Regions from separate parts of the Lysinibacillus sp. OL1 genome, predicted to be linked through region 2. Evidence: riboswitches for the same ligand, from Rfam matches in the RefSeq annotation. Region 2 holds a riboswitch; the other holds the start of a gene.
What was found. A riboswitch is a leader RNA that binds a small molecule or an ion and turns the genes downstream of it on or off. The one in region 2 is predicted to bind cyclic di-AMP.
Positions count from the first base shown of each region.

Region 1: another riboswitch for cyclic di-AMP. It lies ahead of EW028_RS08370 (TrkH family potassium uptake protein); the one in region 2 lies ahead of EW028_RS21875 (APC family permease).

Region 1 is NZ_SJDS01000003.1:237,114-249,728, reverse strand. It holds gene EW028_RS08425 (cytidine deaminase) at 1-373, opposite strand, end outside; gene EW028_RS08420 (diacylglycerol kinase family protein) at 433-783, opposite strand; gene ybeY (rRNA maturation RNase YbeY) at 784-1,257, opposite strand; gene EW028_RS08410 (HD family phosphohydrolase) at 1,266-3,386, opposite strand; gene EW028_RS08405 (PhoH family protein) at 3,819-4,775, opposite strand; gene EW028_RS08400 (sporulation protein YqfD) at 4,778-5,890, opposite strand; gene EW028_RS08395 (hypothetical protein) at 5,880-6,140, opposite strand; gene EW028_RS08390 (hypothetical protein) at 6,196-6,672, opposite strand; gene floA (flotillin-like protein FloA) at 6,699-7,703, opposite strand; gene EW028_RS08380 (NfeD family protein) at 7,707-9,035, opposite strand; gene rpsU (30S ribosomal protein S21) at 9,348-9,521, opposite strand; cyclic di-AMP (ydaO/yuaA leader) riboswitch at 9,775-9,916, shown strand; gene EW028_RS08370 (TrkH family potassium uptake protein) at 10,033-11,370, shown strand; gene EW028_RS08365 (potassium channel family protein) at 11,396-12,052, shown strand; gene EW028_RS08360 (manganese catalase family protein) at 12,099-12,615, opposite strand, start outside.
Region 2 is NZ_SJDS01000017.1:13,639-26,253, reverse strand. It holds gene EW028_RS21875 (APC family permease) at 1-1,475, opposite strand, end outside; cyclic di-AMP (ydaO/yuaA leader) riboswitch at 1,594-1,743, opposite strand; gene EW028_RS21870 (PepSY domain-containing protein) at 1,957-2,481, opposite strand; gene EW028_RS21865 (PepSY domain-containing protein) at 2,572-3,243, opposite strand; gene EW028_RS21860 (sensor histidine kinase) at 3,240-4,535, opposite strand; gene EW028_RS21855 (response regulator transcription factor) at 4,525-5,220, opposite strand; gene EW028_RS21850 (hypothetical protein) at 5,339-5,623, opposite strand; gene EW028_RS21845 (InlB B-repeat-containing protein) at 5,722-9,615, opposite strand; gene EW028_RS21840 (winged helix-turn-helix domain-containing protein) at 9,804-12,317, opposite strand; gene EW028_RS21835 (winged helix-turn-helix domain-containing protein) at 12,347-12,615, opposite strand, start outside.

The sequences.
Region 1 (12,615 bases), on a different contig from region 2:
ACGGTAGTAATTCGCCTACTGATGTTACCGTCACATCACCTTTTAAGTTCGTTAAATAGACAGGCATAGTTGGAGCACAAAACTCCATCATGACCTGGCGACATGCTCCACATGGGGCGCATGGCCCATCCGTATCAGCTACAATGGCAATGGCGTCGAATTCGTAAATCCCCTCCGATACTGCCTTAAAAAACGCTGTACGCTCAGCACAATTTGTCATACTATAGCCTGCATTTTCAATATTACAGCCGTGAATAACCTCTCCATCTTTTGTTAGTAGAGCTGCCCCTACTTTAAATTTTGAATAAGGAACATAGGCTTTTTCACGTGCCTTTTTTGATTCTTCTAATAATGCATGCATATCCATTGTCATCTATACTAATTCTCCCTCACATTTATGGTTTATTTTCAATTAGAAGACACTCATTTCCATTAAAACCATTTTGGCAGAAAGATGAGTAATCCGATTATAGCACTGAATAGCGCAAATACAAGCACTGCACCTGCTGCAATATCTTTTGCTTGCTTAGCAAGCGGATGTATCTCCGGGGAAGCTAAATCGACTACCCGTTCGATAGCTGTATTCATCATTTCCAGTGCAAACATTAGTGCTATTAATAGTAGCACAATATACCACTCCATACGAGATAAACCTGTCAAATAACTAGCCAGTATAACAATGATTGCACTTACTATATGTGATTTAAAATTTTGTTCTTTACTTGCAGTTATGATGCCTTCAAAAGCATAGCCAAAAGATCGCAAGTATTTTCGCAAATTCATCTAGTCTCGACCTAAGCCAAAAGTTTGGAGAATCTCATCTTGCTTTGCAAACATCACTTTCTCTTCTTCTGGCTCCATATGGTCATAACCAAGTAAATGTAAAAAACCATGTACAGCTAAAAAGCCTAATTCTCGTTCAAAGGAATGATTGTATTCCTCAGCCTGCTCTTTTGCACGATCAGTCGAAATAATGATATCACCTAATACACGTGGCATACCTTCAAAAGTAACTTCCATTTCTCCTTCCCCTAGCTCCTCTAGTGCAAAGGAAATGACATCTGTTGGCTGATCTTTGCCACGATATTCACGATTAATATCTTGTATTGCCTTGTTTGTAACAAACGTCACTGAAACCTCTGTTTCTGGCTCAATATTTTCTACACTTGCAGCATGCTGTAATAGCTTTTCAACAAGTTCGATATGTTGTGCTCCCACTTCATTTGTTTCATCCGTAAAATCAATTGTTAAAATCATAGATCCTCCTACTTATCTGCCTTTGGATATTCAATACGTGAATGGAATATCCCATTCAACGTTTCACAAAGAACTCTCTCTATACATTTTAACTCTTTTATTGAAATATCGCATTCATCAAACTGATTATCTTGGACGCGATCATCGATAATCGCTCGTACTAGCTTCTGAATTTTCTCTGCATTTGGCTCTTTCATAGAACGTACTGCTGCCTCGACACTATCCGCAACACTTATAACAGCTGCTTCTTTTGTTTGTGGTTTGGGCCCTGGGTATCGGAACTTTGCCTCATCAATATTTTTTCCTTCTTCCTTTGCTTTAAACAAGAAGAATTTTAACAAACTTGTGCCATGATGTTGTAAAGCGATATCGATAATTTCTTGGGGCATTTTATAACGTTTTAACATATTGGCACCATCTGTCGTATGGGCGATAATAATCTCTGCACTTGTTTCAGGTGGTAACGAATCATGCGGATTGATGCCCGACATCTGATTTTCGATGAAAAAGGAAGGTCGTTTAGTTTTACCAATATCATGATAATAACAACCCACACGTGCTAATAAACCGTCAGCACCAATCTCTTCACACGCAGCTTCCGCTAAGTTCGCTACCATCACACTATGATGATATGTCCCTGGGGTTTCCATTAATAATTTTTTTAATAATGGATGGTTGGGATTGGATAGCTCAATTAAGCGCAAAGACGAAAGCAAGCTAAACGCCGATTCAAAGAATGGTAAAAGTCCCATCGTTAATGCCCCTGAAAGTAAGGCAGATAACATCGCTGCTATTAAGTAAAATGCTAACTCTGGTAAGCCATAGGATGATTGTGTCATTAACAAATAAAACGCGATAAATGCCATATTTACAAGCGAAATCACACCAACCGCGTGTAAAATATGTGAGCGTTTTTCCACACTACGCAAAAAGAATAGGCTTGCAAACCCTCCGAATATAATATACAGCGTAATTTCCATTTGCATAACTGAAGAATAGCCTTCTTGAAAAATTACTCCTGCTGAAGCAGCCGTCATAACTGTAATTAATACAGCAGCTCGCTCATCTGCTAGCAATCGTACAAGCATCGTAGCAAGTGCTGTCGGGAATAAAAAGGCAATCGTCACATCAAAGCCACTAGAAACTAAGCTAATAAATTTCATTAGCAAAATAGACAAGCTATAAACAATCACTGTCACTAACAGTGCATTACGTTTTTTTCGTTCGTTCGTCTCCCAACGCTCAAATAAAATATACAAAAACATCATTTGCAGTAGCGTTAAAATAATAAGCCCTGCAATAGGCTTCAAGGAGGCTTTATTACTAACCATCCCTAATAGCTCTAATTGTCTATAAGCCTCATTGTCAATAACTTGGCCTTCCTGAACAATAATCTGACCTTGTAAAATTCGTGTTGGCTCTACACTTTCTTTGGCCTGCTGTTTTCGGATCTTTGTTTGTTCTTCATTAATTGTTTCATTTTCAATAATGCTTGTACGTCCTATTAACACGACTGTATTGAATATTTTATCAGGATATCCTCGTTGTCCACGAATCTTTGTCTCAAAATCATTTTGTGCAACAAAGACGTTCTCGGGTCGGATGGATTTTTGTAAATATTCCTCTACAAATTTAGATAATTGCGTACTTGTTCTAGTTAAATCATCTTCACTTTGCACTAACAGACCTTCGAGCTGAGAATCTGTAAAAATTAACGGCATCTGGTCTTCGTCAATGGATTCAAATTTTTTTCGAAGCTGTGTAACTTGATCTGCAATAGGAATAGGTTCCTTACTATTAGCAACATCTTTTTTCACTTCCAAAACATAATCAAATAATGATGTTACAATCGCTGCTCTTTGCTTGGCGACATCCTCCGAAAATTGATAGACTGAATCCACTGCATTGGCAGCTTTTTCTCGCTCTAGCTGTGTTTTATAAGTGTCTTCAATCGTTTTAGTAGATCGTACGGTTTCAGGCGCAAGCTGTAATGGTTTGAAATCATATGTAACCCCTTTAACATCGCCATACATGAACCCAAATTGTAGGCCACCTGTTAAAATGAGAATGATGATAAGAAAGTAGCGAAAACCGATAAGCTCTGTAAATTTTCGAAGTTGTTTCTCCATCTGGCACCTCCTCTATCTACCTACTATCATACCAATTCAGCATACATTTTTCTCGAAAAATGTATAAGAAAGCAAAAAACAGCTATGCATCTTCGCATAGCTGTCACATTTTTTTCCATATTTTGATTAAATTCGTGGTTTAGGTTTTAACTATACGGATGTTTTAAACCTCGTTACCCCTGTCGCTTCGCTTTCGGGCAGACTTTAAACCTCGTTGCCCCTGTCGCTTCGCTTTCGGGCAGACTTTAAACCTCGTTGCCCCTGTCGCTTCGCTTTCGGGGCTGACTTTAAACCTCGTTGCCCCTGTCGCTTCGCTTTCAGGGCAGACTTTAAACCTCGTTGCCCCTGTCGCTTCGCTTTCGGGGCAGACTTTAAACCTCGTTGCCCCTGTCGCTTCGCTTTCGGGGCAGACTTTAGAATTGCTAGGCAATTCTAAAGTTGCTGTTCTTCGTAGGCTTGAATGATTTTGGCTACGATTGGGTGACGTACGACATCGCCTTGTTCTAGTACTTGGAAATGAATAGATTTAACATACTTTAATGTACGTTCTGCTACAATCAAGCCAGATTCTGTATTTTTGGGTAAGTCGATTTGTGTTTTATCACCTGTGATGACCATTTTAGAGCCGAAGCCTAGACGAGTTAGGAACATTTTCATTTGTTGATGTGTTGTATTTTGTGCTTCATCTAAAATAACAAAGGCATCATCTAATGTACGGCCACGCATATAGGCTAAAGGGGCGATTTCAATTGTTCCGCGTTCAATTAGCCGCTGTGTCTGTTCCGAGCCGTAGATGTCGTTTAAAGCGTCGTAGAGAGGTCGTAAATATGGATCGACCTTTTCCTTTAAATCCCCTGGAAGAAAGCCTAGAGATTCTCCAGCTTCAACAGCAGGACGAGTTAAAATAATTCTCTTAACATGGCCGTTTTTAAGTGCCTGTGTTGCCATGACTACCGCTAAATACGTTTTCCCAGTACCGGCTGGACCAATACCGAAAACAACGTCTTTATGACGGATTGCTTGTATGTATTCTCGTTGACCAATTGTTTTTGCACGAATTGACTTACCTTTCGTCGTGCGTGCTATTTCTTCATCATATAGTTCTGCAAAATACTCGATTGTTCCTTTTTGTGTCATTTCAATAGCTGTTGTGACATCACGTTGATCAATATTAATTCCTTTGCGAATGACCTTCAATAAAGCATGCAGAAGAAATGTTGCCTGTTCCTTAGCATTTTCTTCACCCGCAAGTTGAATTTGTTCACCACGCGTAATGATATGAACATTAAGTGCTTCTTCAACTAATTTCATATTTGCATCGGAAATACCTAGTAGCATAACCGCTTCATTTGGATTATCCACCTGTAATACAGTTAACTGTTCTGACATAATCATTCTCCTTGTAGGCCTTGTATTGGACTTGCAATGTTTTCATTGACTAAAAATAGAACTTTCCCTTCAACTGTACCATTCCCCCACTTTGCCTGTAAAAGGTTTTCTTTCTTGATGATTGTTTTTGCAGGTAACGAACGTAATACTTTTTCATGCAATAAAGGAATCAGCAATGACTCAATTTTCGATTCATCTAACTCTACTTGCATCGTTTTCGTCTGTTGCTCCTCTACAATTGAAACATAGGGGGATAGCCAATTCGGTAAATCTTTTCTTTGTACATAATCCACCTTTTCCTGATGTATACCCTTTATCAACACTCGCCATTGCTTTTGCTGCAAGGTTTCCACAGTAATTTTTGTTGGAATTTTAAATGAACATTCAAGCCAATAGTCTGCATAAACCTCTCCCTTCGCCCCTACAAAAACTTGATCTGTACCACTTTCTAATACCCCACTTACGAGGACGTCACCCTCGTAGGCTGTATCATTTACTGAAATTTTTCGCTCGCCATGCTGTATATTAAAATGTGTAATGACACCACTTTTCGTTGCTACTATATGGGAGGCTAATTTATCAGTTGTTTGCTCTGTTTGTTTAGGTGATTCTTGTGGTCTCAAAATTACTCGTCCGCCATGTTTATCAATATGAACCCATGATAGCTCTCGGTGTTGCTCTAACAGTTTTTGTCGTATAACCGTATTGGAAGGTAACCTTTTTTGAGATAAAGGGGTTTCTAATTGAAAGGTTTCATGAAAGGTCTTACCTAAACGCTGCTCTAGTTCTGGTGTTGCGGCTTCTATGTCCACTCGCCATATGACTTGTGCACAAAGAATTGGAATAGCAATCATAAAGGCTAAGCCCAATAAAGTCCAAATTTGCGCTCGAAAAACTTGAAGCTCATCTGCATAAAATACAGCCATTTTTAAGCGAAAACGTCTTCGTACACGGCGAATTTTTGGTAGATAATGCATCGTCGTTTCAAAGGAAACTTCCTGCTCACGAAAGACAACACGCTTTAATGGGACATGTTGAGCGTGCAATGCTTGAATAAAAGGATGAACATTTTCATGGCGCTTTATACGTATAATAATTGGCCGATTATTCCACATTTTTGCTCACACCCATATTCTTTGTCATTTTCATATGAAGCTCCTGTAGATTGTCAACAGTGAGATGTAGCATTTCTTCTTTGAGCGCATTGATTGTCACTGAATCCGCATTGACAGTAATATGATAATCTGCATAGACAAACGAACAGGTCGTCGCATCTGCATGAATAAAACGGTAGGGTCCAATAATTTTTAATGATTCGTATTCTAACAACTCAAGTAGTGGCGTTAATTGAAATAATTTTTTCATAAAAAAATGCCTCCTTCTTCGGCAATATATGCATCGAAAAAGGAGGACATGCTAGTTATTTTCTTTTTGATTTCGGTGGACCTAATATTTCAGCCATCACGATTGCTTGCATAAGATCATTTTTAGATTGAGGTAGTTGTAAAGTCGAATTTGTGCCAACTGATTGCACTTCCTTTTTTCCAGCAGCTAATCGTCCTCGACCTTCTCGATTAGAAGAACGGCTAGGGATATCTGCGGGAATGACAGTTGGGGCAACATAGCTTGGCATTTCTTTTTTCACTTGTGCTTCAACAAACTTTTTAGGTTCCTCGACTTTCTCATTTTCTGGAATCCAATCTCCTATAAATTCTCGTGCAAAATCTTCAAAACTCTGTGCTTTCCCAGTCCGATGTGGCGCTTTCTCCGTAACTGGAGGCTCTACCACGGTATCTTTATTAAAAGGAGGCATCTGCTTCTGAGGCTTTTTATTTTTTGATTTTCCGAAAATAGAGCTGACTATGGCAATTATGGCAAAGAGTATTAATTGTTCCATATTATTAGTTCTGCTCCTTTCCGTTATTAAGCATTAGGTTCATTTGTTTCAGGTTTATCTGTGCTCACTTTTGAAATCGAATCGCGCATCGCTGTATCCGCTTGGATATTACGATAGTTCATATAATCCATAATACCAAGATTACCAGAACGTAAGGCTTCAGCCATCGCTTGTGGTACTTCTGCCTCTGCTTCTACTACTTTCGCCTTCATCTCTTGAACACGTGCAATCATTTCTTGCTCATTTGCAACAGCCATAGCACGACGTTCCTCGGCTTTTGCTTGTGCAATGTTTTTATCTGCTTGTGCTTGTTCAATCTGTAATTCTGCACCGATATTTTTACCGATATCTACATCGGCAATATCAATGGACAAGATTTCAAAGGCTGTTCCTGAATCTAACCCTTTAGATAATACTGTTTGCGAAATCATATCTGGATTTTCTAAAACTTCTGTATGATGTGTCGCTGAACCGATAGTTGAAACAATACCCTCACCAACACGAGCAATAACTGTTTCTTCACCAGCACCACCGACTAAACGCTCGATGTTGGCACGCACGGTAATACGAGCCTTTGCTTTTACTTCAATCCCGTTCATTGCTACACCTGAAATGAACGGTGTTTCAATAACTTTTGGATTAACAGACATTTGAACAGCTTCTAATACATCACGCCCAGCTAAATCAATTGCTGCACAACGTTCAAATGACAGCTCTATATTGGCACGGTGAGCCGCAATTAAGGCATTCACTACACGGTCAACATTACCACCTGCTAAATAGTGACTCTCTAACTGATTAATCGTTACAGGTAAACCAGCTTTATGTGCTTTAATCAACGGATTAACAATTCGAGACGGGATAACACGACGTAAGCGCATCCCAATTAATGTGAAAATACTCACACGTACACCTGCTGCTAATGCAGAAATCCACAATGCTACGGGTACAAAGGTAAAGAATACCGCAAGCACAATGAATAAAATAACTAGTCCAGCAATAGGACCAATCAAAGCTAAATCAAAACCCATTTTCTATTCCTCCATCTCTTTATCTGTTTGTCTCACAACAATGCGTGAGCCTTCAACTTTAATAATTTCTACATGTTGATTAACATCGATATAGCCACCTTCTGATACAATATCAATGCGTTCACTACCAAGTACCATTGTTCCAGATGGACGAAGTGGCGTAAGCGTTTTCCCAATTTTTCCTAACAGTTCTGTGCGATTCACATTGGATACATACCCTTCTTCTGTCGTGGTTGCATCCATTAACACAAGCCTGTTTAAGACATGCAGTTTTTTTCCGAAAAATTTCATCAGAATCACCATTCCTATCATCGCTATCACAAGCGCAATGAGAATTGCTACTATCATTTGCATCATATTTGCACCTGCCAGTATCAGACTTAGTACTATTAAGACACCACCTAAAATACCAATAATTCCACCGGGGACAAAAAACTCTGCAATTAAAAGGGCTAAGCCAACAATAAATAACAATAATGTTTCATATCCCGCAAAGCCGGCCACCATATGTCCAAAGAAAAATAAACCAAGTGCTGATAAGCCCATTATACCTGGAACACCAAATCCTGGCGAATAAAGCTCCATCACAAGTCCTAAGCTAGCGATAGACAATAGAATAGGTACAATGATGGGATTTGTAATAAAACGAGCTAACTTTTCAGAAAAGGTTGGTTCAATGGGAACAACATCACTACCATTCAAGTTGGTTACTTCTAAAAGCTCCTGAAAATCTTTAACCGTCCCTTCAGAATATTTAACCTTTGCTGCCTCTGAGGCTGATAGGGTTAACAAATTCTTTCCGCCAGCACGGTATTCTGGTAGTTCATAGTTGGTATCTGCCATTGCTAATGCATATTTAGGGTCGCGCCCTGACGTTTCTGCTGCTGCTTTCATTTGAGCAAGCCAAGCGCTATTGGCCTTTAGGTCGGCTGCATTACCTGCTGAATCGATAACTGCTGCTGCACCAATTGTTCCATTTGGAACCATGTAGATCTTATCCGCATGTAAGGCTAAAAACGCTCCTGCTGAGTGCGCATCCTTATTAATATAAGCAATCGTTTTTATTTGCGTTGCATCCATAAGCATGGCGATATCGCTTGCTGCATTCACAAAACCGCCAGGCGTATGTATTTCTAAGATAATTGCCTCTGCATTGTTTTCTTCAGCCTCTTTAAAAGCTCGTTCTAAAAATGCATGAAGTCCTCGCTCTACTTCATTACGAATCGGAACATGATAAACCTTATTACTGGCAAAAGCCGAAGTTAATGGAAACGCTAACAAAAAAGTCATCCATATCACTAGTAAATAGCTGAGGATTCTCCGTTTTCGCATCTTTTCCCCTCCCTTCTAACATGCCTCTCCTCTGTATATACGGTCAATCATGCGAAAAGTTTCACAAATCTTAAAAATTTATTCACTTATTTATCACTAGATCTAATCCCAATTATCAACACTTAGTATGCGAAAAAAAGCCGAATGAAATCATTTTGATTCATTCGGCTTTTTCATATGTACGTAAAGTTGAGCAATGTAAAATACCTGAAATTAATCAAAAATGTGATTAATTTCAGGTATAACTTTGTCTGCTCAGTGAATCATACAATTGCGTGTTATGAACGTAGGGATTTTTAATGGGAAATTAAATTACCACTTACGTTTACGTGCAGCTTCTGATTTCTTTTTACGTTTTACGCTAGGTTTTTCGTAGAACTCGCGCTTTCTAACTTCTTGAATTGTACCACTTTTTGATACAGTACGTTTGAAGCGGCGAAGAGCATCTTCAAGCGATTCGTTTTTGCGAACGACAGTTTTTGACATCTCTCTTTCCCTCCCTCCGAACACACGTCAATACACAATTAGGCAAATCACCTTCTGTTGTGTACTAAAAAATTATATCGTATTGTCTAATAATGGTCAATAGAAAGTATGCGAAATTATCAAGTGAATTTTTGGTTTTATTTTTGCTCGAATTATTCATACACAATTCGCCCACAATAAAAATAATTACATTTTCTTAACAATTAAGGGGTTTACAAAAAATAGAATAAGGGCGTAGAATAAATCACATTCAATTTCATATCGGCCAAATCTCAACTATTTGAGAACGGAGGAACCAATCTTTTGGGGTTAATTCTGCTTTAGCAGAAGGGATGAGAAAGCTCTTTCGCCATCCTACCCGTCAGCTAACTTCGTCGGCTAAAGCGAAGGAGGTCGTTATTGACCACCATTATTAGCATGCTTTCTACCCTTTTCATGCTCTAATCGTAGGTCTTTTTATTATGCCATCTAACAAACAGTTGTTTACTATTCAGAATTGAGGAAAAATTAAATGAACAATTTTAAAAGAGCATTAAATCCTCCCAAAGTTCTTGTATTGGGCTTTGCCCTCATCATTGCCATAGGTACGTTTCTTTTAACAATGCCATTTTCTACTGAGGATGGGAAGGGTTTGCCCTTTTTAGATGCTTTATTCACTGCTACATCAGCTACTTGTGTCACAGGTTTAATTGTAGTCGATACAGGTGATACCTTCTCTACTTTTGGCGAAGTGGTTCTTTTATTCTTAATCCAAATTGGCGGTTTAGGATTTATGACATTTGCCACATTATTATTTTTACTGCTTGGAAAGAAAATTTCATTAAAAGAAAGACTGCTGCTAAAAGAAGCATTTAATAATATCTCCATTGCTGGTCTTGTTCGATTAGTGAAAAGAATATTACTCTTTACAGCATGTATTGAAATAATCGGTGGTCTTATTCTATCCATTCGTTTTTCTTTTGATATGCCTATTGGAAAGGCCCTTTATTTTGGATTTTTTCATGCCATATCCAACTTCAACAACGCTGGCTTCGATTTAATGGGTGGCTTTAACGGAATGACTGCCTATGTTGATGATCCCTTTGTTGTTTTCACCATCTGTACTCTTATTACAATCGGCGGATTAGGCTTTATTGTGATGAATGAATTATATGAATATCGTGTGACTAAAAGGCTTTCTGTCCATTCAAAAATAGTCTTAGTAACGACACTTTTGCTCACTGTTAGTGGAACCATTTTGATATTTTTGTTTGAGTATGGCAACCAAAAGACACTGGGACCATTATCCGAATGGGGTAAAGTGTTAGGTTCCCTTTACCAAGCGGTTACACCACGAACTGCTGGCTCCAATACACTGGCTATTGGGGACTTAACGCATTCTACATTATTTTTAATGATTCTTTTCATGTTTATTGGGGCAGGCTCTGGGTCGACTGCTGGAGGTATTAAAATCACAACCTTTGCTGTTTTAGTAGCTACTATGTGGTCACAAATTCGAGGAAAAGAAGATGTCGTTCTCTTTAAACGTAGAATTGTTACTGAAACTATCTTAAAGGCTTTGACGGTTACAATGTGTGGAGGATTAATTGTTGTAGTCGTGACGATTCTTCTCAGTATCACGGAACAGCATCATAGCTTTATGATGTACTTATTTGAGGCTACCTCTGCGTTTGGTACTGTTGGTCTTTCGATGGGCCTAACTCCAGAGCTAACACCTGCTGGTCGTCTTCTTCTGATTATTACAATGTTCGCAGGAAGAGTAGGACCACTAACCATTGCTTTTGCCATTGCAAAACGAAGAAAAAAAGAGAGTTTCCGCCACCCAAAAGGAAATATTATGATTGGATAACCAAATGAGAGGAAGACAGAACGCTATGACCATTAAACAATACGCTGTGATTGGCTTAGGTAGATTCGGAACAAGCGTCGCTCGCAGATTGCATGAAGCTGGACAGGAAATATTAGGAATTGATATAAATGAAGAAAGAGTAGAGGATGCCGAACCCTATGTGACTCACGCTGTGGTAGCAGATACAACAGAAGAAAAAGCCTTAAAATCGATTGGTATTGGTAACTTCGATTGTGTTATCGTGGCGATCGGTAATGATATGCAATCTAGTATTTTAACCGTCTCTTTATTAAAAGAGCTAGGGATCAAAAAAGTGATTGCAAAGGCACTTGGTAAAAGACATGGGCAAGTGTTAGATAAAGTAGGAGCTGATTGGATTATTTACCCAGAAAGAGATATGGGTGAACGTGTGGCTAATCAACTCCTATCACCAAATATGTTGAATTATATCGAATTATCAAAGGAATACAGCATTGAAGAAATTATGATTCCTTCCAAAATGGCTGGACAAAACCTTCGTGATTTAGACTTGCGCGCAAAATATAACGTCAGTGTAATTGCAATTGTGCGCGAGGGAGAAATTATTATCTCCCCTTCTCCTGAGCAAATTATTGAAAAGGAAGATTTATTAGTAATGATTGGTCATCGAAAAGATCTTAGCTTATTCTCAAATATTCAGTAACCACAAAAAGGCTGTTTCAAGCTCAACTTGATACAGCCTTTTTGTCTTAGAAAACTTTCTTTTGATCTCTATCATCTTTTAAAATTTCAACAGCCTCTCTGAAGCGTTGGGAATGAACAATTTCCCGTTCACGTAAAAACTTCAAACTATCATTTAAATCCGTGTCATCTGATAAGTCAATAATCCATTGATATGTGGCACGTGCCTTTTCTTCAGCTGCAATATCCTCATACAAGTCCGCGATAGGGTCGCCCTTTGCTTGAATATAGGTTGCTGTGAATGGTACACCTGAGGCATTTTGATAAAACAGAGCCCGATCGTGATTTACATAATGATCACCCAAACCAGCTTCTTTCAGCATTTCTGGTGTTGCATCTTTTGTTAGCTTATAAATCATCGTGGCAATCATTTCTAAATGTGAAAATTCCTCTGTTGCTATATCGGTCAATAACCCTACTACTTTGTCAGGAATCGTATAGCGCTGATTCATGTAGCGTAGAGCTGCTGCCAGTTCCCCATCCGCTCCTCCATATTGTTCAATTAAAAACTTTGCAAGCATTGGG
Region 2 (12,615 bases):
TAATGTAAGGAGTTTTCCACCACCTTTGTTATACCAGCTACTGGCACAATGAAAACATTTCCCTCAATAGTAGCCAGTTCCTCATGATTTAATATTAACTGTTCTCCAACAGCTTGATAATGTTGCTTAATGCGATGGAATACAAAAATAATAATTGGTAAAAAGATAAACACTGGCCATACTTGAGGCATTTTTGTCACAAAAAACATCATTGCCACGATGAAAGAGATAGCAGCCCCAATTGTATTGATCGTAAATTTTGCTACCCAGCCTTTAGGTTTTTCGCGCCACCATTTTCTCATCATTCCCGTTTGCGCTAATGTAAAGGGAATAAATACGCCTACTGCATAGAGCGGAATTAAATGCTCTGTGGCCCCGTCAAAAAGGATAATTAAAAAAATGGCTGCAATACCTAGCATTAAAATACCATTTGAATAGCCAAGACGGTCCCCACGAATTTGGAAGATTCGTGGGATAAAACCATCCTTCGATAAATTCACAGCAAGCAAGGGAAATGCTGAATATCCTGTGTTTGCGGCAAGTACTAAAATCATTGCCGTTGTCCCCTGTACAATATAATAAAGAAAATTCCGACCAACACTAGCTTCTGCTAGTTGGGAAACGACTGTTGCTTCTGCTGTTGGTGCAACGCCATAAAAATAAGCTAGACTAACAATCCCGATGAATAAAACGGCTAAAATGGCGCCCATTGCTAAAAGCGTTTTAGCAGCATTATTTGGAGCAGGATTTCTAAAATTAGGTATGGCGTTAGAAATAGCCTCTACTCCAGTTAACGCTGAGCTTCCTGAAGCAAATGCCTTTAATAAAATAAATAGGCTAATCCCTGCCACTGGTGTGCCAATCTTTGGATGTAGCTCTGCAGGCACCTGTCCAGTTGCCACATTATAGAGCCCAATCCCGATTAGCAACAGCATAACGCCTACAAATAGATAAACTGGGTACGCCAAGATAGAAGCTGACTCTGTTACACCTCGCAAGTTTAAAATCGTTAAGAAAATCACAAATATAATAGCAATGGGTACATTATAAGCATGAAGACTTGGAAATGCAGATGTAATGGCATCTGTCCCGGCCGACACACTTACTGCTACCGTTAAAATATAATCAACAAGCAAAGAACCCCCTGCAACAAGACCTGCATTCACGCCTAAATTTTCTCGTGATACGACATAGGCGCCTCCCCCATGTGGATAGGCGAAGATAACTTGACGATAGGATAAAATCAGTGCCACGAGTAGAATAACCACTCCAGCGGCAATAGGTAAAGAATACCAAAACGCCATTGCACCTACCGTCATTAGGACAATTAAAATTTGTTCTGGTCCATAGGCTACTGATGACAATGCATCTGACGATAATATGGCCAGTGCCTTTGTTTTACTGAGCTTTTGTTCCCCTAACGCATCGGATCTTAATGGTTTGCCGATTACATAACGTTTGAATGAGGATTTCATTGATAAACACCTTCTAGTTTCATAGAATGTGTTTCGCCTTTCTAAATTACATCAAAAAACGCCTACAAGTCATCACTAAATAAGACTTGTAGACGCTCATCCGTCTGCCAAGCTCCACTTTTCTGCTCTTAACGCTTACGAGGTTAGCTGTCGGATTCGGGCCTGAGTAGCCCTACTCCTCCACAAGGAAGAGATTCACCCCAAGAATGGCTATGCCATCCATCAAAATTGGTTCCCCCGCGTTTAGTTGCTTCAGCGATTTAGAAATTTGAAACTTTTATAATGATGTCATATTACGCCTGCTAATTAAAAAAGTAAAGAAGAAAATTTTTCTCTTTTTTGAGTAAAAGCATAGGCTTTTTTTGAACATATAAATAATCGCTTCTTAAAGAAAATTTCCTGAATACCTAGTCAAAACCCACAATATAAACAATAAAAACTGCCTTAAAGGTATATTCTACCTTCAAGACAGCTCATTATATTAGTCATCAAAGCCTTGTTCAAAGTCGATAATGTTCCCAGAGACTGCATCCACATCTACTTCGTATTCATATTGACCGTCTTTCAGTTCAATTTCATATACACCATCATCAAGCTTAATTTTTGTCACTTTACCCTTTGCTTTTGTTTGGGCTGTCTTGATAGCCTGCTCTTTTGTAATTATTTTTGTTGTAGCAGTCGTAGCAGGAATATGATCATCCCAATCATCGTCATCTAGACGTTCCTTTTTCTGCTTGAGCAATTTTCCACTATAAGCATCAAATTTTAAATCATATTCTTCTGTATCTTTATACACCTCTACTTCATAAATAGAGCTAAACTGATTTTGGTCAAATTCGATATTGGCAACTGTACCATCCACTACCGCTAGAGCTTTCTTCTCAATTTCCTGCATGGATAAGACCTTTTTTTCTTGGGCATTTCCTGATAATAAAGTCGTCGAGCCAATCGCTGCACCCACTCCCAGTGTCATTACTAGTGCTGGAATCATGATCATTTTTTTCATGTTCATCTCTCCTTTGTTTTATCTAAACTTAGCTTACCAAGTGAAGATGATAGAACTATAAGAGAAACATTAGAATTTCATGAGAATGATTTAATGATCGTCATCCCATGTTACAGACAGTACTTTTCCTGAAACAGCATGAATTTGAAATGTAGCTTCGTCCTCCTGCGTTTCAATCTCAACTAAATAATAACCACCCTCTGAGGTTTCTTCAAAATCAACTGAATCCACTTCACCCTTTAATTGCTTAAGAGCTATTTGAATGGCCTGTTGCTCAGTTATAATAGGCTCTTCGATAGGTTGTTCTTGTGGCTCAACCTTTTTCTCAGCCAGTAGTTCGCCAGTATAACCATCAAACGTTAAATCCTTTTGAATTTCCTCATTTTCAACACGTACAGTGTAAATGGAGTCTGTAAGCATAACGCTTTCTACATCTCCATATTCCTTTTTAACCATTTGTCTGATCTGCTTTTCTGTTAATAGTAATTTACTATGTCCTTCTTTCAGGATAAGATCAGTCACCTGTTGTGTCGTAACATCGAGTATAGCTGCATACTTGACATCGTCACGCGTAAAAAGCATTTCAAAGGTATTTCCTTGTTTTTCAACCTGTGTAACATGACCATTGTAGATAGTCTCAATATGCCGAATAGCCTGCGCTTCACTAAGAGGTTGAACGTAAAAATAACGATGTTGAACAAACCAAATTACTCCACTACAAAAAAGGATAATAACAACAATTACTAACATCCACTTTTTCATTGCTGTTCCTCCTTTGGTATACATAAAGTAAAGCTTGAGCCTTCCCCAAGCTTACTTTTCACATCTATCGTTATACCTAATTGTTGTGCCAGTTCATGCGCTATTGCTAGCCCTAGCCCTGAACCTCCTGTTTTACGATTACGATCCTCTGTTACACGATAAAAACGCTCAAACAAATGAGGAATATGCTCGACTGGAATACCCATACCAAAATCTTGGATGGTAATACGTACTTGATTGGTTGTTTCGGTGACTTGAATACGTACTTCATCCTTACTATATTTCCTAGCATTATCCAGCAAAATAAAAAGTAGTTGCTTCAATATTTTTTCATCACTATAAATAAATTTTGGAATCTGCGCATCAATTCTAAATGTTCGATGATAAGCCTGTTCCATTTGTGAAGCTACTTTATTTAAGAAAGGGGCAAGCTCTAGTTGTTCGAAATGAACGTCCAATTGCTCTTTGTTTTTAGCTAGTTCTAGCAATTGCAACACCATTTCATGCATACGAGATGATTCATTGGCAATGGCTTGTAAGGATTCCTGAGCAACCTCCCGATTATCAAAACCCCTTCTTAGGAGGAGTTTTGCATAACTTTCAATGACAGTTATAGGGGTTTTTAACTCATGGGAGGCATTTGATACGAATTCTTGTTGCTTTTGATAATGTTGTTCAAGCTTCTCCATCATCATATTAAAAGTACGGTTAATGTTTGTTAACTCGTCGCCACCTTTTTCTGTAGTATCTATTTTTTCATATTTCCCAGTAGATGCACTTTTGCGCATGGTCTCATTTAAACGTTCTAGCGGTAATAAAATAAGTCGCCCAAGTACCAAGCTCGCTAGGAAAATTGGAATCGTTGCCACGACAGATGCAACAACTAAGATGACCTTTAACAAATCTAATGTCCGTTCTACTTCTTCCATAGATTGCTGTAATGTTATATCCACTACCGTTCCGTCGATCCAAATAGCAGGCATAGTGTAGGTAATGGCAGGGACTTCTTGCATTTCAAGGGTAGCTTGAACCTTTGTTTTCAAGCGTTCACCATCATAAATATAAACAGCACCCTCTGTGGGCATATAAGCTCTTAATACTTGCTGTAGGTTGGTTTGTGCATTTAACTGACTCAGTGTAGAGCTTAAATCATTTGCCCGTGACTGGAGCTGATTATATTCCGTATCATAGGCAAATTTCTCATACAACAAATAAATTCCACTATTTGTTGCCACTACAATAACTAGCATAAGCAATGTTGTTAGTAGATGAATTTTTGTTTTAAGTCTCATAACGATGTTCCTTTAGCACATATCCAACACCTCGAATTGTCTGAATAAGAGGTGTTGGATTAGCAGCCTCAAGCTTTTGTCGGACATAACGTATATAAACATCCACAACATTTGTATCCCCATAATAATCATAGCCCCACACAGCCTCTAATATTTGCTCCCTTGTCAGTACCTGTTTAGGATGCTTTAGTAAATAGAACAACAAATCATACTCACGAGGTGTCAGCTGAATTTCCTTATCAAAATATACAACTTCCCTTGTTTGCTCGTTTATCGATAAATGGCCAAATGTAAGTGCAACTTGCTTTGGACTCACCTTCTGCGAAAACCGTAATGCATTGCGAATTCGTGCCAGTAGCTCCTCAATTTCAAAAGGCTTTGTCACGTAATCATTGGCTCCTAAATCCAAGCCCTTTACCTTATCCTCTACTTCACTTTTGGCAGTTAGCATGATAACAGGTGTTTGGGATTCTGTTGCACGAATACGCTTTAGCACATCAATACCACTCATCTCAGGTAGCATGATATCAAGTAAAATTAAATCCCATTGCTGCTCACGGTATTGTAGTAAGCCTTCTGCTCCTGTATGGGCCATCGCTGCCTCATATCCTTCAAATTGAAGCTCCAGTTGTAGCACTCTCGCAATATTTTCTTCATCTTCTATAATTAAAATTCGATGTGTCATGTCGAATCCGTCCTTCGCCTTTTCTTTTCATCGTATACGATACAAGTGGTGAAAGTCTAATTAGAAAATGATGAGAAAGACAATACATTTCTTTTTTTGACACAGAGTATGTCTTTAACTAATAAACTTTTGGTAAAAAGCTGTATATATCCCTTTTCTGAAAAATCCCTGAGCTTACTTTAGCAACTTTTTTGCCATTTAAACGGCTTGGAAAGGGAAATTCCATATGTGGACCATTGTAATGAATAATGGTCACTGTACCATCAGAGTTATTACGCCAATCATAATTCCTTTCATCTGTTTTGATTGAAAGTTTAATCGATACAAAAGCTAAACTTAAGAATAATATGAAGAAGATAAGACGAGCAATTTTCAATAGAAACACTTCCTTTTCTATTAGCATAATAATTTACATCCTTACGCACTATTGAGTAATGTTAATAATTTGAACAAAAAAATCTCACCAAAAGCTTTATGGATAGCGATTGGTGAGGTTTTTAATTATTGATGCAAAGCTCTATACAAAAATGCTACAAACTCCGCACGTGTTACAGGATCATTTGGTCTAAAGTTGCCATTATTTCCAATTGTGATCCCATTTCCTGCGAGTATAGCTATAAAGTTATGTGCCCAGTGTGTTTTTGGCACATCCTTGAAAGTATCTTTATTCGATGAAGTTAAATTAAAGGCAAGGACTAATACTTTTGCCATTTGGGCACGTGTCATATTAGTAGTTGGCTGGAAATCCCCATCTATGCCTTCAAACAGACCTGCTTGTTGCACCTGATCGATTACCCCAAAATAGAGATGGTTTTTAGGTATATCGTCAAATTCTCGTGCGTCTTTTTTCGGTTCTAGCGCTAACGCTCTTGTTAATATCAGGGCAGCATGCTGGCGCTGAATTGGTGCATTTGGCTTGAAGGTGCCATCTTGATAGCCTGTAATAATGCCCTGCTTTGCCATCTCCTGAATCATCGCCCAGCCCCAATGTCCTTTAGAAATATCTGAGAAGATGATATCTGGCTCTGGTTGGGGTGTTGTCTCTGTTGGTTGTGGATCAATTGGTTCTTCAGGTCTAGGTTCTTGTTTTTCAGGTATGGCTGGCTCTGGTATCGGGGTTGGATTCGGAGATATACTTCCTCCACCACCCGATGAATCGTCTGTTACCCAATGAGCATATAATGTGATACTGGACTTCACTACATCTTTAGAAAAATTCCATGGTATCGTCAGTTCAATATCCTTATACCAGCCTGTAAATAAATAACCTGCCTTTGTTGGATCTACTGGCTTTGTTGCTAAGGTATCTTTAATCACCTTCTGTGATGTTACTGCACTTCCTCCATTTGTTTCGAAAACCACCGTATATTGTGTGATGACCTTTTCCCATTTTGCATATAAAGTTGTATTTTCGGTTACCTTATCCGTTGTAAAATTCCATGGTGTACTGAATACAGCATCTGTATACCAACCTGCAAACTCATATCCAGCTTTTGTTGGGTCTGCTGGCTTTATTGCTAAGGTGTCTTCAGTTACCTTCTGTGATACTACTGTGCTACCTCCATTTGTTTCGAAATCCACCGTATATTGTGGGATGACCTTTTCCCATTTTGCATATAAAATTGTATTTTCGGTTACCACGTCTATATCAAATTCCCATGGGATACTCAACGTTTTATCTTTATACCACCCTATCAATATATGACCTGCCTTTGTAGTATCTGCTGGCTTAGTCACTTTAGCTTTGTCAGTAACTTTTTGAGACGGAATCGCACTTCCGCCGTTCGTTTCAAAATTCACCGTATACTGTACGACTACCTTTTTCCATTTAGCATATAAAGTTGTATTTTCGGTTACCTTATCCGTTGTAAAATTCCATGGTGTACTGAATACAGCATCTGTATACCAACCTGCAAACTCATATCCAGCTTTTGTTGGGTCTGCTGGCTTTATTGCTAAGGTGTCTTCAGTTACCTTCTGTGATACTACTGTGCTACCTCCATTTGTTTCGAAATCCACCGTATATTGTGGGATGACCTTTTCCCATTTTGCATATAAAGTTGTATCCTCCGTCACCCTATCTATCTCAAAATTCCATAGACTATGGAGTTCTGCGTCTTTATACCAATCTACAAATAGATGCCCCGTTTTTGTTGGATTAATTGGTTTAGTAGCCTTCATAGGAGAAGTAAAAGTTTGACTTGGAACTGAACTTCCACCATTTGACTCAAATTTAAGCTCATATTGCTGTACTAAATCCCATTTCGCATATAAGGTTATATTTTCTGTCACTTTATCTATTTCAAATTCCCATAGGGTTGTGAATTTTTTATCCTTATACCAGCCTGCAAATGTATATCCAACTTTTACGGGATTTTCTGGTTTAGTAGCCGTCATATAAGAATTTATAGTTTGGCTAGGTAACGGACTTCCACCATTTGACTCAAATTGAACCACATACTGTTGTTGCACTATATCCCATTTTGCATATAAAGTTGTGTGCTCTGTGACCACATCTGTTGCGAAGTCCCATAGTTTAGTTAAAGCAGGGTTTTTATACCAGCCCGCAAATATTTGTCCTGCTAAGATTGGCGGTTCTGGCTCTTCCAACTTATCTCCATATTCTGCGACAATTATTATAGGGGTAGTACTATTTCCTGCTTCAAATCTGACACCATATACATTTTTCAACCACACAGCATATAAATCTATATCAAACGTTACCCTAAATGTGTCGAAGTTCCATTCTGTAGTACGTTCTTCATTAAACCAGCCAATAAATTTATGTCCTTCTTTTATTGGAATACTCGGTTTGCTGAGTAGCGCTCCTTCTGGTACTTCGACAGTTGTAATGTCTGTATCAGAGTGAAATGTGACAGTATGCGAATTCTTTAACCATTTTGCATACAAGATTTTATTTTCTGTTATCACATCTGTATTAAAATTCCAGGGTTTATTCAATTCTTCATCCTTATACCAACCATCAAATGTAAAACCTGCTTTCACTGGAACATCGGGTTCTACCACCTTTTCCCCAGACAATACTTTCTGTTCTTCTATGGTAGTACCATCACTATTTGTTTCAAATGTAACTGTGTACTGTTGGACATTCCCCTTGGCATAAATTCTCAAGGGTTGTGTTACATTTACATCCCATTTTGTTACCCATGATAAATCTTGGTACCAACCGTCAAAAGTACTACCTTGGCTGTTAAATGCATTTACTCCCAACATTAATGGGCTATTAAATTGAACCCATTGTAACCGATTATATTCAAATGCCCTATCCCCAATGCTCGTTAAACTGTTTGGGAACGATACAGTCGATAATTGATTATCATAAAATGCCAGATTTCCTATACTAAGAAGACTATTAGGAAGTTGTATAGATGTTAGTTGATTTTGACCAAATCCCCAATCACCTATACTTATAACATTATTAGGAACGACTATAGTTTTTAACTTATTACCAAAAAACGCGAGATTCCCTATACTAAGAAGACTAGTTGAAAGTTCTACATTCGTTAAGTAATTAGCTTGGAATGCTCCTATCCCTATACTAGTAACACTATTGGGAATATTTACAGTTGTTAACCTATTACTATCAAATACATAATTTCCTATACTTGTTATACTGTTTGGAAGTTCGACATTAATTAACTGATTATAGCCAAAAGCCTCATCTCCTATGCTTGTTACACTATTTGGAATCTTTATATTTGTTATCCGATTGTTTGTAAAAGCTTGGGCTCCTATTATTGTTACACTATCAGGAATATTTACAGTTGTTAATCGATTTCCAAAGAAAGCCTGATAATCTATAGCCGTAACACCATCAGGGATGTCCACATGTACTAACTGATTACCATAAAATGCTTGAGCTCCTATGGTGGTGAGGTTTTTTGAAATGGTTACGCTTGTTAATTTACTATTTTGGAATGTCCAACGTCCTATATCCTCCACACTATCGGGAATCACAATCGTGCTTAGTTGAGTTTTGGCAAAAGCCCAATCGCCTATCGTTATTACACTTTCAGGAATCACTATTTCTGTTAGGTTAGATTCATAAAACGCGAGATTTCCTATTATTGTTACGGGTTTCCCTTCAATGGTTTCAGGAACAACCACTGATCCCCCCGCACCTAAATATTTTACAATCGTTACACCTGCGCTATTTGGTTGTATCTCAAATTCGCTTGTATTGAAATTGGTTAAATCACGATCGTTATCTATTTGCTCATGAACATCAACCTCACTCTTATTATCTACTTCATTTCCCCCTGCTTCTTTAGCTTTTTCTTCTATGTCATTTTGTTCATTCGCATAGGTCAGGGATTGTCCCCATTGGAAAAAGAGCAGTAATACAATAAGCATAATGGTAATGTTTTTCTTCATTCATCCTCTCTCCTTCTGTAAATTTTCAGCTTCAAATAGCCCCTTTCCTTTGTTTCCATACATTTATCCTTATAAAGAAAAACACTCTTCTTTATCTTAAAAAAATCAATTTACTTCTACTATTGAGGAATGTTAATTTTTCACTAACTAAAAATAAACCGCTATCAATAAATTGATAGCGGTTTGTTTTATTTGGATTGTTTTAATAACAATGCTTGGGCTCTATTTTTTACTCCTAGCTTATTGTAAATTCCTGAAAGATACACGCGTATGGTCCCTTCAGATAAAAATAGTTGCTCTGCTATTTCCTTATTTGAAGCACCTTCTGAAAGTAGTGAAAATATTTCTTGTTCACGAGGAGAAAGAACTTCTAATACAGGTATTAGTTCTTGAACATAATTCAGTAATCGATAGACATAGCTAATGATTACTTCATCCCAGTCTTCTTTAGCATGCTTCTGGCAAACATCAATATAGTCCCTCATAAGGGGAATAATTTTATTCTCATCTAAAAAAGTTCTTATATAGTTATAAGGTTCAGCTAATTTCAATGCTTGGTGTAACGTTTCTAACGCCTCATCTGCTTGTCCTTGCTCACCCAAACATATGGCTAATAATATTGTGGCTTCTATACGAGTGGATAGCTGTTCTTGTTGTTGTGCCTGCGATTGTACCTGTCTAATCAATTGCTGTGCTGCTAGTGGATGTCCTTTCATGAGTAAATAACGTGCTTTTACTAGCAAATAAAATGGCGTATCCTTATCTACTTTTTCTTTGACCTTAGCTAACTCCTGTTCTGCTTGGACAATATTGTCTTCACGTAAAAATAAAAGTGCCTTCATCACTCTTATACTATTAATCCAATGGCGTTCATTGACAGCTTCAATTGCATGATCCAAAACGCCTTGAGCAACTATATATTGCTCTTCTAACACAGCCATTTTACTTTTAAGAATATACATCGGTACTAACAATCCTGCATCTTGAAATTGATGTCCAGAACGTATAGCTTCCTCTAATTCTATTGATAGCTCAGCAAATTGGTTCCACTCATATAATTTTTCTGCACGCACGCCATAGCTATAGCCCGTCATACTTAAGTTTTTAAATTTCCCTGTTCTAAACTTAGCAAAAAAAGACATAGCCTGTTCATCTGAAAGCAACTTTCCTCGAGATCCAATATTTGTTCTAAACAACATTGGCTCTGTTTGATTATATTGGATAAATATTGCGTCCCATTTGGACCCGACTGGATTTCTCTCCAGTCTTTGTCGAATGTATTCCCCAGCTTGAGAAAGGTCTCCATTTTTCATCACAAAAACATAGGCTTTCACACCTAGAAAATCATCGACAGCGGATGCATACTCACTTTTATTCATCCATTGATTGGACCTATGCTTTTGTTCTAGTTCTAGTATCGTCTGATAAGCATCTTCTAAATTGTGTAATGCTGCAAGTGTATAAGCATACATTACCATCAACTCTGGGTGTACCTCATAGCCATTAGACAAAAATGTATCAATCCATTTTACATAGGATGTGGAATGACCACAGGAAAGGAATGTTACAAGATGCTCCTGAATCCATTGTTCAGCATACATAAATACGTTGCCGCTTAAAGCAAGCTCTATAGCAGATAAAAAATTCCCATTATTATATAAAGCTACAGCTGCCTTTTCATATAAAAAAATAATATCCTGCTGAGTAAAACGATTGCTCAACTCTTGGCGCAATGCTTCTCTAAATAAATTGTGATATCGAAAAACCTGTTCTTTTGCTTCTACTCTGCTAATAAATAAACCTTGTTGATCAAGCTCTAATAAGACTAGGTGAGCATCGGTACGGTTTGTTAGGACATTACACGTATCAGCGGTTAATTGTTCTAAAAGTGAAGTATAAAGAAGAAAGATTTGTAGGGGTGGTGCTAGTTTGGAAAAAACCTCACTCATTAAATATTGGAACACATATAAATTACTTTCTCTAAACTCTTTGTCTACATTGTGGAAACCTGCTAAATTAGTCAATTGCAACCCTGTTGGCCAGCCCTCTGTTATCTCAAAAACCTTTTGAAGTACCTTTACATCCAGCTTTTTATTTAAATTTTTATAAAATTCTTTTGTCTCTTCATACGTAAAAAGTAGATGCTCTAAACCAATTTCAAGCAAGCAATGGTTTAATCTCCACCTTGCAATCGGTAATGAAATAGATGATCTACTAGTCAAATAAATAAAGCAATGTTCAGGTAAGAAATCAATTAGTCGAATCATCGCTTGATGGATAGTAACATTATGAATATGATGATAATCATCAATCATTATATGAATCTTTTTAGTAGATAGCGATAATTCATTTAAAAGAGAGTCCACTAAAAATTCTAATGGTAACTGTGGTTGAGCATGGAGTATAGAATTAATCCGAGAGGCAGCTTCTGGCTGTAAGGAGTGACCAATAGCATGAATTAAATACTTCCAATAGCGGTTTAGATCATTGTCTGTTTGGTCCACCGTATACCATGCAACTGCCGTCTCAAGTTGCTGAAACCAACTACTTAGAAAAGTGGTTTTACCATACCCTGCTGGTGCTTGTACTACTATAAGTTTTGCTGTTGACTGATGTAGAATAGCATTTAATCGTTCTCTTTCTATAATTTGCTTGCCCGTTTGAGGGACTGTTGTTTTTGAGGCTACTAAAATATTTGGCATCATGTAAACCTCCTTTCTCTTTAACAACTTTAAAAGCCTAGCCATTCTTTTGCCCATAATATGGCCTTCGTGCGAGATTTCACACCTAGTTTACTGTAAATTCCTGTTAAATATATACGAATAGTTCCCTCTGTCAACTGCAATTGTTGTGCAATCTCCTTATTAGAAGCACCTTCTGCAAGTAATTGTAGAACATCTTTTTCTCTTGCAGTAAAGTTAGCGAAAAACTCATCTTCTTTGCTGTCATTCTGTAATAGTTTATTTAAATAGGCTAACGGCACTGACATAAATGTATCTC